One region of the Delftia sp. WSY_10 genome, then DNA from elsewhere that is predicted to be linked to it. Evidence: riboswitches for the same ligand, from Rfam matches in the RefSeq annotation. Region 1 holds a riboswitch; the other holds the start of a gene.

Region 1 (7,465 bases):
CGCTCGCTCAGGAACAGCTGGTGGTTGCGCTGCTGCAGCGCCAGGCGCTCGGCCAGCAGCGGACCCTGGTCGACCACGGCGCACAGGTACTGCGCAATGGGCGGGCCGCTTTGCTGCGGGATGGCGATGCAGGCCACATGCAGGTCGGCGCGCAGCTGGTGCTGCTCGGTGATGTCGAAGCAGACCTCGTGGGCCTCGGTGCGGCCCAGTTCGCGTGCCGCAACGAAGGTCTCGCGCACGCGCTCGGCGTCGTCAGGGTGCACGAAGGGCGCGAAATTGACCAGCAGCCGGTCATGCTCGGTGGGCTGGAAGGCGCTGTGTGCCATGGCGTTGGCCTGCACCACCATGTCGTGCTCGTCCACCACCAGCAGGGGCAGGGGAATGCTGGCAAACAGGGCTTCGAAGCGCTCGGAGGCGCTTTCGGCCACGGCCTGGCTATAGTCCAGCACGCGGTTCTGGATCTCCAGCTCGCGCTGGTAGTTGCGCAGCTCGGCGACCAGGGCCTGCAGCGGATCGTCTTCGGGCTGGAAGGAGGGGAAACGTTCGACGGGGGGCAGGTCGGCGCCGGGCGCCAGCAAGGCATGCAGGGGCAGGTGCTCGTCGTCGCGAGGCTGGTCGGAAGGGTCTTGGCTGCTCATCGCGTGCTGGCGCTGGGGAAAGCGGCATCTGCCGCACAAATCCTGGTTGCCCGCGCCTGGCGTCCGGCAGATGGACCGGGGCCCGGCGCGGGCAGGGCCGCAGTGTACGCGCGCCGGGCGGGGCGCCACAAGCGCCCCTTTGGGTGGCAGGTGCTTCAGCTCAGGTAAGCGTCGACCGGGATGCAGCTGCAGTAGAGGTTGCGGTCGCCGTAGACGTTGTCCACCCGGCCCACGGGACACCAGTACTTGGACTGGCGCAGGGCAGCCACGGGGTAGGCGGCGGCCTCGCGGCTGTACGGGTGGGCCCATTCCGAAGCCAGCAGGGTCTCGGCCGTGTGCGGCGCGTTCTTGAGCGGGTTGTCGTCCTGGGGCAGGCGGCCCTGCTCGATGGCGCGGATTTCCTCGCGGATGGCGATCATGGCGTCCACGAAGCGGTCCAGCTCGTACAGGCTTTCGCTTTCGGTGGGCTCCACCATCAGCGTGTTGGGCACGGGGAAGGACAGCGTGGGCGCATGGAAGCCGTAGTCGATCAGGCGCTTGGCCACGTCCTCGGCCATGACGCCCGTGCTTTCCTTGAACGGGCGCAGGTCCAGGATGCACTCGTGCGCCACATGGCCGTGCTCGCCCGCGTACAGCGTGGGGTAGTGGTCGCGCAGCCGGGCGCTGATGTAGTTGGCGCTGAGGATGGCGGTCTCGGTGGCCAGGGTCAGGCCCTGGGCGCCCATCATGCGGATGTACATCCAGCTGATGGGCAGCACGGCCGCATTGCCCAGCGGCGCGGCACTGATCGCGCCCGTGCCGCCCGCAAGGCCCGTGGTGGCATGGCCGGGCAGGAAGGGCACGAGATCCTCGACCACGCAGACGGGGCCCACGCCCGGGCCGCCGCCGCCGTGCGGGATGCAGAAGGTCTTGTGCAGGTTCAGGTGGCTGACATCGCCGCCGAAGCTGCCCGGCGCGGCCAGGCCCACCAGGGCGTTCATGTTGGCGCCGTCCACGTAGACGCGGCCGCCGTGGTCATGCACCAGCTTGCACAGCTCCTTGACCTGGGTCTCGAACACGCCGTGCGTGCTGGGGTAGGTGATCATGATGCAGGCCAGGTTGGCACTGTGCTGCTCACACTTGGCCGCCAGGTCCGCCATGTCGACGTTGCCGTTGGCGTCGCAGGCGGTGACCACCACCTGCATGCCCACCATCTGCGCGCTGGCGGGGTTGGTGCCGTGGGCGCTGCTGGGAATCAGGCAGACGTTGCGGTGCGACTGGCCCCGGCTCGCATGCCAGCCCTTGATGGCCAGCAGGCCCGCGTACTCGCCCTGGCTGCCGGCATTGGGCTGCAGGCTGATGCCGGCGTAGCCCGTGGCCTGGCACAGCCAGTCGCGCAGCTGCTTGTCCAGTTCCGCATAGCCCTGCTGCTGGTCGGCCGGGGCAAAGGGGTGCACCTGGGCGAATTCGGGCCAGGTGATGGGAATCATCTCGCTGGTGGCGTTGAGCTTCATGGTGCAGGAGCCCAGCGGGATCATGCTGCGGTCCAGCGCCAGGTCCTTGTCCGACAGCTGGCGGATGTAGCGCAGCATGGCGGTCTCGGAGCGGTGGGTGTTGAACACCGGGTGCGTGAGGAAGGCGCTGCTGCGGCGCAGTCCGTCGGGAATCAGCGGCTCCACGCCCTTTTCGAAGGCGGTGAAGCTGGGCAGGGCCTGGCCGTCCCGGGCGAAGATCTTCCACAGCAGTTCGACATCGGCGCGCGTGGTGGTCTCGTCCAGCGAGATGCACAGGTATTCCTTGAAATACACGCGCAGGTTGGCGCCCAGGGACACGGCACGCTCCACGATGGCCTGGGTGGCCGCGCCCGTGTGCAGGCTCAGCGTGTCGAAGCTGGGCGCCTCGCGCAGCGGCGCGCCCAGCTCGGCCAGGCCGCGCGCCAGGATGGCCGTGTACGAGGCCACGCGGCGGGCGATGCGCTCCAGGCCCTCGGGGCCGTGGTAGACGGCGTACATGCTGGCCACCACGGCGGGCAGCACCTGGGCCGTGCAGATGTTGGAGGTGGCCTTTTCGCGGCGGATGTGCTGCTCGCGCGTCTGCAGTGCCAGGCGGTAGGCGGGCTTGCCGTGCACGTCCACGCTCACGCCGACCAGGCGGCCGGGCAGGGAGCGCTTGAACTCGTCGCGGCAGGCCATGAAGGCGGCGTGCGGGCCGCCGGCGCCCATGGGCATGCCAAAGCGCTGGGTGGTGCCCACCACGATGTCGGCACCCCATTCGCCGGGCGGCGTGATCAGGGTCAGCGCCAGCAGGTCGGTGGCCACGATGAAGGCGGCCTGCTTGCCATGGGCCTTGTCCACGTCGGCGCGCAGATCGTCGATGCGGCCGCTGGTGGCAGGGTACTGGGCCAGCACGGCGAAGTAGTCGCCCTCCATCAGCTGGTTCCATTCCTCCAGCGAGTTGGCCAGCAGCACCTCGATGCCCAGCGGCGCGGCGCGCGTCTGTATCACCTCGATGGTCTGGGGGTGGGCATCGCCGGCCACCACGAAACGGTTGCTCTTGCTTTTGACGGAGCGCTTGGCCAGCGTCATGGCCTCGGCGGCCGCCGTGGCCTCGTCCAGCATGGAGGCGTTGGCAATCGGCATGGCCGTCAGGTCGCAGACCATGGTCTGGAAGTTGACCAGGGCCTCCATGCGGCCTTGCGAGATCTCGGCCTGGTAGGGCGTGTAGGCCGTGTACCAGGCGGGGTTCTCGAGAATGTTGCGCAGGATGACGCCGGGCGTGTGCGTGCCGTAGTAGCCCTGGCCGATGAAGCTTTTGAGCAGCTGGTTGCGGCCTGCCAGCGCCTTGAGTTCGGCCAGCGCCTGGGCCTCGGTGGCCGCTGGCGGCAGCGCCATGGGCTGGTGGCGCCGGATGGAGGGCGGGACGATGGCGTCGATCAGCGCATCGCGCGATGCCGCGCCGATGGCGCTGAGCATGTGGGCCTCGTCTTCGGGCGCGATGCCGATATGGCGGGCCACGAATTCGGTGGCGTTCTCGAGGGCGGCAAGGGGCTGGGTGGAGGACATCAGCATGGAGGGACCTGTCTCAAAAGCTGAAAAGCGCCAGGGCGGGCCCTGGCGCCCGTCCTGGCCGGAAAGTGGCGTCAGTTGCTCTGGGCAAAGGCCGTGTAGGCGGCTTCGTCGAGCAGCGCGGCCAGCTGGCCTGCGTCGCTGAGCTTGACCTTGAAGAACCAGCCTTCGCCCAGCGGGTCGCTGTTGGCCAGGGAGGGGTCGTCGCGCAGGGCCTCGTTGACTTCGACGATCTCGCCGCTGACGGGCATGTAGACATCGGCGGCGGCCTTGACGGACTCGACCACGCCGGCCACATCGCCCTGGTTGAAGCTGGTGCCCACGGCGGGCAGGTCGACGAACACCACGTCGCCCAGCGCGTCCTGCGCGTGGAGGGTGATGCCGACGATGGCCGCGTCAGGGTTGGCGGCGTTGATCCACTCGTGGTCCTTGGAATACTGGATGCTCATGGCTTGCTCCGATAGAAACTGAAAAAACCTGTGAAAGGCGGTTTGAGAAAGGTCAGTGCGCACTGTAGCGGCATGCGATGGCAGGAAAAACGAATCCGCCGAACTCGATCCACGCCAAGCGCGCAGGCTGTCCTCAACCGCGGTGATAGCGGGGCGCCACGAAGGGCGTGGCCTGCACCTGCATGGGCACGGCCTTGCCGCGCACCATGGCCTGCAGCGTGGTGCCGACGGCGGCGCTGCCCGGCTCCACGTACGCCAGGGCCACGGGCTGGTTCAGCGTGGGCGACAGCAGGCCGCTGGTGACCTGGCCGACCTTGCGGCCGCCGGCATCCAGCAGCTCCGTGCCTTCGCGCACGGGCACGCGCTCCAGGGCCACCAGGCCCACGCGCTTGCGCGTGAGCAGCTCGGGCGACTGCAGCTGGGCCAGCACGGTGGCCGCGCCGGGAAATCCGCCTTCGCGCTCGCCACCTGCGCGGCGGACCTTCTGCACGGCCCAGTTCAGGGCGGCCTCGGCCGGGGTGGTGGTCGTGTCCAGATCGTTGCCGTACAGGCACAGGCCGGCTTCCAGGCGCAGCGAATTGCGCGCGCCCAGGCCCACGGGCCTGACTTCGGGCTGGGCCAGCAGGGCACGGGCAAAGGCCTCGGCGTGGCTGGCGGGCAAGGAGATCTCGAAGCCGTCCTCGCCGGTATAGCCGCTGCGCGTGATGTACAGCTCGGCCCCCTCCCAGTCGAAGTGGCCGCCTGTCATGAAAACCAGGCCGGCCGTGTCGGGCAGCAGGCGCTCCATGGCGGCTGCGGCCTGCGGGCCCTGCAGCGCCAGCAGGCCCCGGTCGAACTGGGGCTCGATTTCACAGCGCTGGCCGATGCGGGCCTGGATGTGCGCCAGGTCTTCATGCTTGCAGGCGCCGTTGACGATCAGGAACAGGTCGTCCTCGCGGCGCACGAACATCAGGTCGTCCAGAATGCCGCCCGCCTCATTGAGCAGCAGGCCGTAGCGCTGGCGGTGTTCGCCCAGTCCCAGCACGTCCATGGGCATCAGCGACTCCAGCGCGGCCCCGGCGTCGGCACCGCGCACGCTGATCTGGCCCATGTGCGAGACATCGAACAGGCCTGCCGCCTCGCGCGTGTGCAGATGCTCGGCCATCAGCCCCTGCGGGTATTGCACGGGCATGGAGTAGCCGGCAAACGGCACCATGCGCGCGCCCAGTTCCTGGTGCAGGTCGAACAGCGGGGTCTTGAGCAGATCGGTGGTGGAGGCAGCGGACAAGGAGGGCTCTCTTTCAGGCAAGGAACAAGGCATAACGCCATCCCGGTCCTCCGGGATGTGCTGCCCTGCTGTCCGCTTTACCTGAGAGATTCACCCGCACCTTCCATGCGTGGGGCTTGCTCCTTCGGTGGATGGGGCACACCGCCGTGCCCTGCATCTCTCTCCAGCTAGGAACGCCTGCGGCCGTGGCGGCAGGCGGTGCCAGTCCTTTTGCCTGAGCGTTCGGGGCGAACCCTGCGCCTTCGGCGGTGCCGCTGCCTGCGACCGTTGCGGCCGGGCGGGCACTCTCTCCTGACCGGCGCATTCTAGCTGCGGCCAGCGTCCGCGCGGCTTCGGGATTTCCGCGGGCCGACTGCAACTCCATGCGCTTGCCTGCATGGATGCATTTGCAAATTGCATAACTGTCTAAAAAATCTCCTACATTGAGGTGCATCGATATATGAAATCTCGTGAGCGAGAAGGAAGAAGCGCACATGCAGCAGACGCTGGGAGACACATTGGCCTGGCCGGCACGTTACCTGCCGAACAAGGAAGCCCTGGTCGCATGGGAGGGCGGCGAGCGCCGCGCCTGGACCTACGCCCAGCTCGATGCCGAAGTCAACCGCCACGCCCACGGCCTGGCAGAGCTGGGCATAGGCCATGGCGACGTGGTCGCCGCCTTCCTCTACAACACGCCGGCCTTTGTTTTCACCATGCTGGCGGCCGCGCGCCTGGGCGCCATCTTCAACCCCATCAACTACCGGCTGGCGGCGCAGGAGCTGGCCTTCATCCTCAAGGACGGCGCAGCACGCGCCCTGGTCTTCGAGCACGAGGGCGGCGAGGTGGCCGCACGCGCCCAGGCCCTGCTCAAGGCCGAAGGCGGCGGCACTGGCGCAGGCATCGAGCACTGGATCTTTGCCGACGATGCCCCGGCCGACCCGCTGCCGGTCTGGGCCACGCAGCGCCTGTCCGCCCTGGCCAGGGGCCGCAGCAGCGCGCCGCCCCAGGCCCATGTGCGCGAGAGCGACCCCTGCATCCTCATGTACACCAGCGGCACCACGGGCCGGCCCAAGGGCGTGCTGCATACGCACCGCAGCAAGCTGGCGCACAACGCCCTCATGCACCAGACCATGCAGTTCACGCGCGACGACGTGGGCCTGGCCATGGCGCCGCTCAACCACACGGCCGAGCTGCACACCAGCTTTCTGCCGCGCCTGCAGGCCGGCGCCACCCAGGTGCTGCTGCGCCGCTTCGACGTGGCCGAGGCCTGGCGCCTGATCCGCGAAGAGCGCGTGAGCTTCTTCTTCGCGGCGCCCACCATGATCACCATGCTGCTGGCCGAACCCATCGCCTCGCCTGAGCAGGCGCCCGCGCTGAGGCTGGTGGAGTACGGCGGCGCCTCCATGGCGCCGCACCTGATCCGCGAATGGACGCGCAAGGTCGGCAGCGACCTGGTCCAGGTCTACGGCACCACGGAAATGGGCCCCTGCATGTCCGTCCTGCTGCCGCGCGAGCAACTCTCGCACGCGGGCTCGGCCGGGCTGCCCTCCATGGGCCATGACCTCATCGTGGCCCGCTTGCGCGAAGACAACGCCCCCACCGACCCGGCCGAGGCCTGCCTGCCCGGCGAGGTGGGCGAAATCCTCGTGCGCGGCCCCTGCATGATGGCCGGCTACCTCAACCGCCCCGACGCCAACACCCGCGCCCTGGCGCACGGCTGGTACCACACGGGCGACCTGGGCCACATCGACGACGACGGCTATCTCTGGATCCGCGACCGCATCGACTACATGATCAATTCGGGTGCCGAGAACGTCTATCCGCGTGAGGTGGAAGACGCGCTGGTCGAACACGCCGACGTGCTCGAGGTCGCCGTCATCGGCGAGGCCGACGAGCGCTGGGGCCAGATCGTCGCCGCCCACGTGGTTGCCAAGCCGGGCGCCACACCCACGGCCGAGGCGCTGGACGCCTTCCTGGTCCACGGCGACCGCCTGGCTGCCTACAAGCGCCCGCGCCGCTACCACTTCCGCGAGGCCCTGCCCAAGACGGCCAGCGGGAAGATACAGAAGCAGTTGCTGAGGGTGGTGG
Region 2 (7,465 bases), on a different contig from region 1:
GCCATGGCCGAGCCCATGGCCCCCGAGGCCGTGGCTGCCGCACAGCGCGCCACCGGCATGGCCGGCGACATCGCCAAGGCCGCCATGGACCGCATGACGGCCCAGGCTGGCGCCTTCGCCGCGCAGGCAGGCAAGGCGGCTGCACCGGCGGCCAAGGCCCCGGCCGAAGCCGCCAAGGCGCCTGCGAAAGCGCCAGCCAAGGCTCCACCGAAAGCTCCAGCCAAGGCAGCGGCCAGGAAGACGGCGGCAAAGACCACCGCAAAGACAACAGCCAAGGCACCGGCCGCAGGCAAGGCGCCGGCCAAGAGCCGGCCACCGCGCTGAGCGGCACGGCGGCACCCATGGATGGTCTAGAGCCCTCCGCAAGCCGGGCGCTGGCAGGGCTAGAAAGAAGGTTGGAATGTCGTTGTTTCCTGTAGGCCATGCCAGCCATTCCGACTGGCGCGCCGCGGCCGACGCGGTGCTGCTGCAACTGCGCTCGCAGATGGCCGATCCGGGCCACGCGCAGCGGCCCCGACTGGGCCTGGTGTACCTGTCCCACGCGCATGCCGCCCATGCAAGACCGTTGCTGCAGCATCTGGCCAGGGCCTTGCCCCATGTGGCGGACTGGGCTGGCTGCTCGGCCGGTGGCGTGCTGGCCATGTCCCATGAATACCTGTCCGGCTCCGCGCTCGCGGTGATGCTGCTCGATGTGCCGGCCGCGCACTACCGCCTGTATTCGGGCCTGGCGCCCTTGCATGCGCCGGGCGGCGAGGCCGGGTTCACGGCCCATTCGGCCCTGGTCCATGCCGGAGGCGGCCAGCCCGAGCTGGCCGAGTTGCTGTACGAGCTGTCCGAGCGCACCGAGTCCGGCCTGCTGTTCGGCGGCGTGGGCGATGACGGGGACGATGGCGTGGAGGGCGTACAGATCGCCTGCCGCACCGAGGACCTGCATGCGCAGCATGCGGATGCGCGCGGCATTTTCAGCGGAGGCTTCTCGGGCGTGGCCTTCGGTGCGGGCGTGCCCTGCATCACGGGCATGGCCCAGGGCTGCGTGCCGCTGGGCGAGGGCCTGGAGATCACCGAGGCGCGCGGCGCCCTGGTCACCGGGCTCAATGGCGATCCGGCCTTGCAGCGCCTGCTGCAACTGCTGGGCGTGGAGCTGGAAGGCAGCGACTGGCAGCCCGCGCTGACCACGGTGCGCAGCACGCTGGCGGCCATTGCGCCGCCGGGCCGGGGCATGGCCCACGGCGTGCTCACCGAAGAGGCCCAGGTGCTGACCCTGGTCGGGCTGGACCCGCTGCGCCAGGGCGTGGCCCTGTCATCGGCCGTGGAGGCCGGGCATTCGGTGATCTTCTGCCGCCGCCAGGCCCAGGTCGCGCGCCAGGAACTGCTGCAACTGGGCGCTGCGCTGCGCGATGCGGCGGAGCCCGAGGAGGCGGCGCCCGAAGGCGAGGCACAGCCCCGCATCCGTGGCGCCATCTACATCAGTTGCCGGGGCCGCGGCGGCGGCCTGTTCGGCGGCCCCGATGCCGAACTGCGCACCCTGCGCCACGCACTGGGCGATGTGCCATTGATCGGCTTCGTCGCCGAAGCCGAGATCATGGACGCCCGCCTGCACCGCTTCGCCGGGGTGTTGACGGTGTTCACTGCCTAGGCGCCGTACACGCCGTACACGCCGTACACACGGTACACACCGTCTGCACCTCAGACCGCGCGCGGGCGCACCGTGCCTGCGCTGCGATCCGGGTCCATGGCTGCAGCTCCCAGAAAATCGAAATCCACGGCCGGCTGCCTGCCGCTGACCAGGTCGGCCAGCGCCATGCCGGAGCCGCAGGCATGGGTCCAGCCCAGCGTGCCGTGGCCGGTGTTCAGGAACAGGTTGGCGATGGGCGAGCGTCCGATCAGCGGCACATTGCTGGGCGTGGCGGGGCGCAGGCCGCTCCAGAACTGGGCGCGACCGGTATCGCCGGCGCCAGGGAACAGCTGCTGCACGCGCCGCACGATAGCCTCGCAGCGCACGGGGTCCAGGTTGCGGTCGTAGCCGTTGAACTCGGCCGTGCCGGCAATGCGCAGGCGGTCGCCCTGCGCGCCGGTGTAGCGCGAGAACACCAGCTTGAACTCATCGTCCGTGAGGCTGACCTGGTAGGCCTTGGCGGGGTCCAGCACCGGCAGGGTCACGGAGTAGCCCTTGGCCGGGTAGATGGGCAGGTGCAGCCCCAGCGGCTGGGCCAGCAGCGGGCTGAACGAGCCCATGGCCAGCACATAGGCGTCGCCCTGGATGCGTTCGTAGCGGCCATCGGCATTGGTCACCTCCACATGGTCGATATGGCGGCTGGCGCCCGCACCCGTGGTGCGCAGCGCCATGACGTGGTGGCCGTGGCGGAACTGCACGCCCGTGGTGGTGGCAATGCGTGCCAGCTCGCGCGTGAATAGGTTGGCGTCGCCCGATTCATCCTCGGCCGTATAGGTGGCGCCTGCTATCTGCCCGCGCACATGGGCCAGGGCCGGCTCCAGGCGCACGGCTTCGTCGGCGTCGATCAGGCGGCGGTCGCAGCCCAGGGCCTGCATCTGCTCGGTGGGCTTGAGCGCGCCCTCGAACTCGCGGGCGTTCGTGTAGAAGTGCAGGATGCCCTGCATGCGCTGCTCGTACTGGATGCCGGTGTCCGACCGCAGCTGCTGCAGAGCCTCTCGGCTGTAGGTGCCCAGGCGAACGATCTGCTGGATGTTGTGGCGCGTGCGCGCGGGCGTGCAGTTGCGCAGGAAGGACAGGCCCCAGAGCCACTGGCGCATGTCGGCGCGAAGGCGGAACAGCAGGGGGGCATCCTGCCGGCCCAGCCAGCCCAGCAACTTCAGCGGTGCGCCGGGGTTGGCCCAGGGCTCGGCGTGGCTGACCGAGATCTGCCCGCCGTTGGCAAAGCTGGTTTCGGCGCCGGGCGCAGCCTGGCGGTCGATGACCGTGACCTCGTGGCCCAGGGATTGCAGATAGTAGGCCGAGGCGGTGCCGATCAGGCCGGCTCCGAGAACGATGACGCGCATGACAATGCCCTTTCAAAGGCATGTGCCGGTCACGCGGAAGCTGGTAGCTATGGATTCAATAGCAAGCAGCCGGCGTCCGTCGTGACGCAGCTGCCGCTCCCCCTGTCCTTGGTACCTGAGAGATTCACCGCCGTCCATGGGAACGGGGCTTGCTCCTTCGGTGCGCCGCATATTGCGTGCGGCGGCTCTCCAGACGGCATGTTGTGTTTGCAGTACGGAACCTGAGCGTGTATGGGAGTTTGCGCCTTCGGTGAGGCTCGGCACCGTGGTGCCCGCCTGCTCTCCTGCAGGGGCGATTCTATGTGGCTTGCGCAGCCGGTTTCAGTCGTACTGGGGATACCACCAGTTACTACCTGTATGTGGTGTGGCTGATGCAGGGTATTCCCTAGATCGCTCAAGCGCCTCCCTCGTAGCGCTGGCATGAGTCTCCGATTTCATGCAAAAAAACTATTGAAATAGAAAAAAACATGATTTAGCCTATCGATGTGTGCAGTGGTTTGTCAGTGCATGTTCTGGTCGATTGGACCTGCATGGGTTAACCATGAGTTGTGTATATGTCTGATAGGCGACTTACCGTTGCACAGGTGCAGGTCCATGGAAACTGATCCGGCACTGAAAAAATACAAGCACGGTGAATATGGTTTGTGGAGGGAGGAATGATTTGCGTCGCAAACCCGACTGAAGGTGTGTCCGGCTCAATGGACAGCGGAGCAGCTCGCAAACGTTGATGGAAATCCGCCTTTTCTGATTGACGCGCAGGATCTGCGCGAAACATTTTGCTTCCAACCTCACCGGCTGCAAGGTGAGTTGTTAGCTCGTGATTCAAATAGAACTATTCGAGGTACGGCGATGCAAATGCGCTGGGTACAACTGATGGCCATTGCCATTGGGAAAATCATTTTCCTGTCATATCTCCTTGAGAAAACGGGGAATATCATGCATGCTCTCAATCGCCTGCCTGGTTCGGCATTTTTTCGCAAGTGGCGTGCAGCGAAGTGCCTTTTCTCTTTGCTGCTGCTTTCATGCGCGGGTATCTCATCCACGGCACTGGCGGCGACCGTCGTTTTCACGGTCACCGACAACAGCGACGCTCCCAATGCCAATGCAACGACACCAACCACCTGTGTCAGCACGCTGGGAGGCACCTTTGCTGGCGCATGTACGCTGCGAGCTGCCATTCAGGCAGCCAACTACACGCTGCAAACGCTGGATCCGAGTGCCGATGTTTCCATCGTCTTTGCGCCGACACTGTCCACGTCGGTACGAACCATACAGAGTGGGACATCCAAGGATGCGGCCGGAAACCTCCATCCGTATGTCGACAATCAGACGGTTTACGTGCGCTGTGCCAATACATTCGTCAGCGGAGCCCAGTCCGGCGCCGTGACGGGAGCCACCAATGCCTGTGGTCAAACCCAGATGATCAGCGGCGGCGATACGGGCACCACCACTGGTGCCGGTGGCGCCTGGTACTGGATCAAAGGCACCGTGCCAGCCGGCACGGGCTCATTGACCATCGATTTCGGGGGAGTCATACAAGTCCAGAACTGGGCGGACTCCGCCTGGGAAACCTTTTATCTTGGTGGGAAGAATATCACTCTCACCAATTCGCCCAACATGACCTGTGGCGAAGCGGTATTCGTCGTTGGCTCCTCAGCAAACAATGTCATCATTGATCGCGTCGGTCTGGTGAATGTGGCGCCAACCCCTGCGGGAGAGGGGACGCCGTTCAACTGCGAGCTGTACGCGGAGATTCATCAAGGCGCACAAAACGTATTCTTTGCCAATAGCACAATCAACTCCGCGATATGGAATGGAAATTACGGCAATAACAAGGGCTCGGCCATTTCCGTTGCCGCAAGCAACGGTGCAGGCACGGTTTCCAACATCGTTGTCGATAATTTCACGGTAACGAATCTGCCCAACCCTATCGGGGGAATGCAGCTCGAGCAGTTTTTCCAGGTCATGTCGAACATGACCGTCAACGGATTGACGATCAAAAATTCGAATATCGCACTGAGCCCGACTGGTGGAAATGCGCCCAGGGCCGTGGTGTCGGTTGATGGAACGATCAGCCTGGCCAATGGAATTGGTCTGGCCGTGACGGGTAATACCTTCTCGCTGCCTATCGCCGCCTATACCGGGTCATCGCCAACGCATGTGTCGGCACCAACGGTGAATACGGCAGCCTCAGGCACGACGCAGGTAGTGACGGTGACCGATAACAACTTCACTGGCGGCGGGGACGGGGTGAATATCGGTGGTACGGGTACGGCACCAGGATTGATTGGCAACAACAAGATGACAAGCCAGTCGAGAAGTGCCATTCGTATCACTACGCGTGATTTCTTCAAGATTTCTCAGAACACGCTGTTTTCCGTGCCTGTGGCTGCAAACTCAGGCATCAGTTTGCTGACGACGGGCAATGGACAAACCGGATGGACCCCCACCCTTGGCGTTGGCGCCAGTGACACCGCCGCCTGCACCTGGACATTCAATATCACGGCAAATGCCAATGCGAGCGAGCCGGCACCGTATACGGTGGAGGCCTTTTGGTCGCCGACCGGCGCGGGCGTCAACGATGCGCAGGTCTATCTGGGCTCCGAAACCATGGCCGGAGCCTCGGGAACGCTGACCGTTCCTTCGTATCTCAGCGGCCAGGTGCGAGTCACAGTGACGGACAGCAATTCCGGCGGAGCCCAGACCTCGCAGCTTTCAACGGCGGCAAGCGTCACCGGTTTTCCCTGTGCCCTGAAATCCGGCGTTCTGGCGACGACCAACAATCAACCTGTCGGCAGCAGCGACTTGCTGGAGGTCTACATTGTTGACGGCCAAGGCAATGCCTGGACAGGGGGCAGTGACACCGTCACCTTCGCAGCGCCGCCTGCAGGTGTCACGTTCAATGGCAGCTCCGCCGCAGTCAGCTGCACGACCAGCTCCAGCGGAAAGTGCGCGTCTCCCATCAATGCCAGCAGCAGTGTCGCCGGAACATTCACGACACCCGTGACCTTGTCGTCGTCAGTCGCTGGTGCCACGTTCTCCAATCTTCCATTGGGTGGAAGCCCGGTATCTGGCGCAGTGACCTATCAGCCTTCGCCGGTTGCTTACAGCTTCACCGGGCTGCCGGCCAGCACGAGCGGGTCTGAAATCGCCGCGAGTCCGCCATCGATTGCGGCCAACGGCGTCTCCACCAGCACCTTGGCCGTGCAGTTGAAGGATGCTTTAGGCAACCTTGTCACCACCTGTACCGATACGGTGGCCTTCACCCTCAATGCGGGGACGCAAGGCGTCCCTGCCGTCAGCGTCACGGGCTGCAGTGCCGGCATGTATACGGGGACGGTGACATCGCCGGTGCTGGTCGGCAGCGGAACCTTCGGGTTCACCATCAACGGGTCTGCGGCTGTTGCCACCGCAACGGTCTCCTATGCGGCCGCAACGCCGAGCACGAGTGCATCGACGATAGTCGCCACACCGGCATCGATCGTGGCCAACGGCAGCTCCACCAGCGTGCTGCGCGTGCAACTGGTCGATGCCAGCAGCAATCCGATCAACACCTGCACGAACACGGTGGCATTCACCCTGAACGGCGGAACGCAGGGAACGCCCAATGTGGGCGCGGCCTCGTGTACTGCCGGCATCTATACGGGCACCGTCACATCGCCCACGGCAGTCGGCAGCGGGATCTTCGGATTCACCATCAACGGCTCTGCTGCAGTTGCTACGGCTTCAGTGAGCTACACGGCGGGTCCGCCAAGTACCAGTGCCTCGACCATCGTTGCGAGTCCGACCTCGATCATTGCCAATGGCACCGCAACCAGCACATTGACGGCGCAGCTCAAGGATGCGTCAGGCAATTCGATTGCGACCTGTGCCAATACGGTGGCCTTCACGCTGAACAGCGGAACACAGGGCTCGCCTGCGGTCGGCGCGGGTTCGTGCAGCGCAGGGGTTTACACGGCAACCGTCACGGCACCTACCGCAGTCGGCAGTGGCACCTTTGGTTTCACCATCAATGGCTCGGCCGCCACGGCTACGGCTGTGGTGAACTACACGGCCGGCCCGCCCAGCAATGGCGCGAATGGAAACCTGATCAGTGCCAGTCCGCTCAGCGTTGTCGCAGACAACACTGCCACGAGCTCGATCAGCGTGACCCTGCGCGATGCCAATGGCAATCCCGCCACGGATACGGTGGCGCACACGATTGTCTTCACCAAAACGGGCGTGGGCACGACCACGCCGGCCGCACCCACGTGCACGATCGCGGCCAATGCCAATCCGGCCACCTGCTCCGTGACGGTGAAATCGGCCACGGTCGGCACCGCAAGTTTCACGGCAACGGACAACGGAACGGCCGTGAGCAATGGCAGTCCGGTATCGGTCAACTTCATTGCCGGGCCGCCCAGCAATACAGCCAGTGGCAATCTGCTCAGTGCCACACCGCTCTCGG

The links. Region 1 has a riboswitch for glycine ahead of gcvT (glycine cleavage system aminomethyltransferase GcvT). Riboswitches for the same ligand answer to the same signal wherever they lie in the genome.
Region 2: linked by a shared signal. The riboswitch ahead of ACF8ML_RS19055 (D-amino acid dehydrogenase) and the one ahead of gcvT (glycine cleavage system aminomethyltransferase GcvT) in region 1 are both predicted to bind glycine.

What each region holds. Positions count from the first base shown of each region.
Region 1 is NZ_JBICKY010000035.1:342,811-350,275, reverse strand. Features, by position in the region: gene ACF8ML_RS17355 (PAS domain-containing sensor histidine kinase) at 1-638, opposite strand, end outside; gene gcvP (aminomethyl-transferring glycine dehydrogenase) at 794-3,685, opposite strand; gene gcvH (glycine cleavage system protein GcvH) at 3,757-4,131, opposite strand; gene gcvT (glycine cleavage system aminomethyltransferase GcvT) at 4,265-5,431, opposite strand; glycine riboswitch at 5,457-5,575, opposite strand; glycine riboswitch at 5,591-5,702, opposite strand; gene ACF8ML_RS17335 (fatty acid--CoA ligase) at 5,872-7,465, shown strand, end outside.
Region 2 is NZ_JBICKY010000047.1:51,311-58,775, reverse strand. Features, by position in the region: gene ACF8ML_RS19065 (PhaM family polyhydroxyalkanoate granule multifunctional regulatory protein) at 1-324, shown strand, start outside; gene ACF8ML_RS19060 (FIST N-terminal domain-containing protein) at 401-1,636, shown strand; gene ACF8ML_RS19055 (D-amino acid dehydrogenase) at 1,687-3,018, opposite strand; glycine riboswitch at 3,111-3,221, opposite strand; gene ACF8ML_RS19050 (invasin domain 3-containing protein) at 3,874-7,465, shown strand, end outside.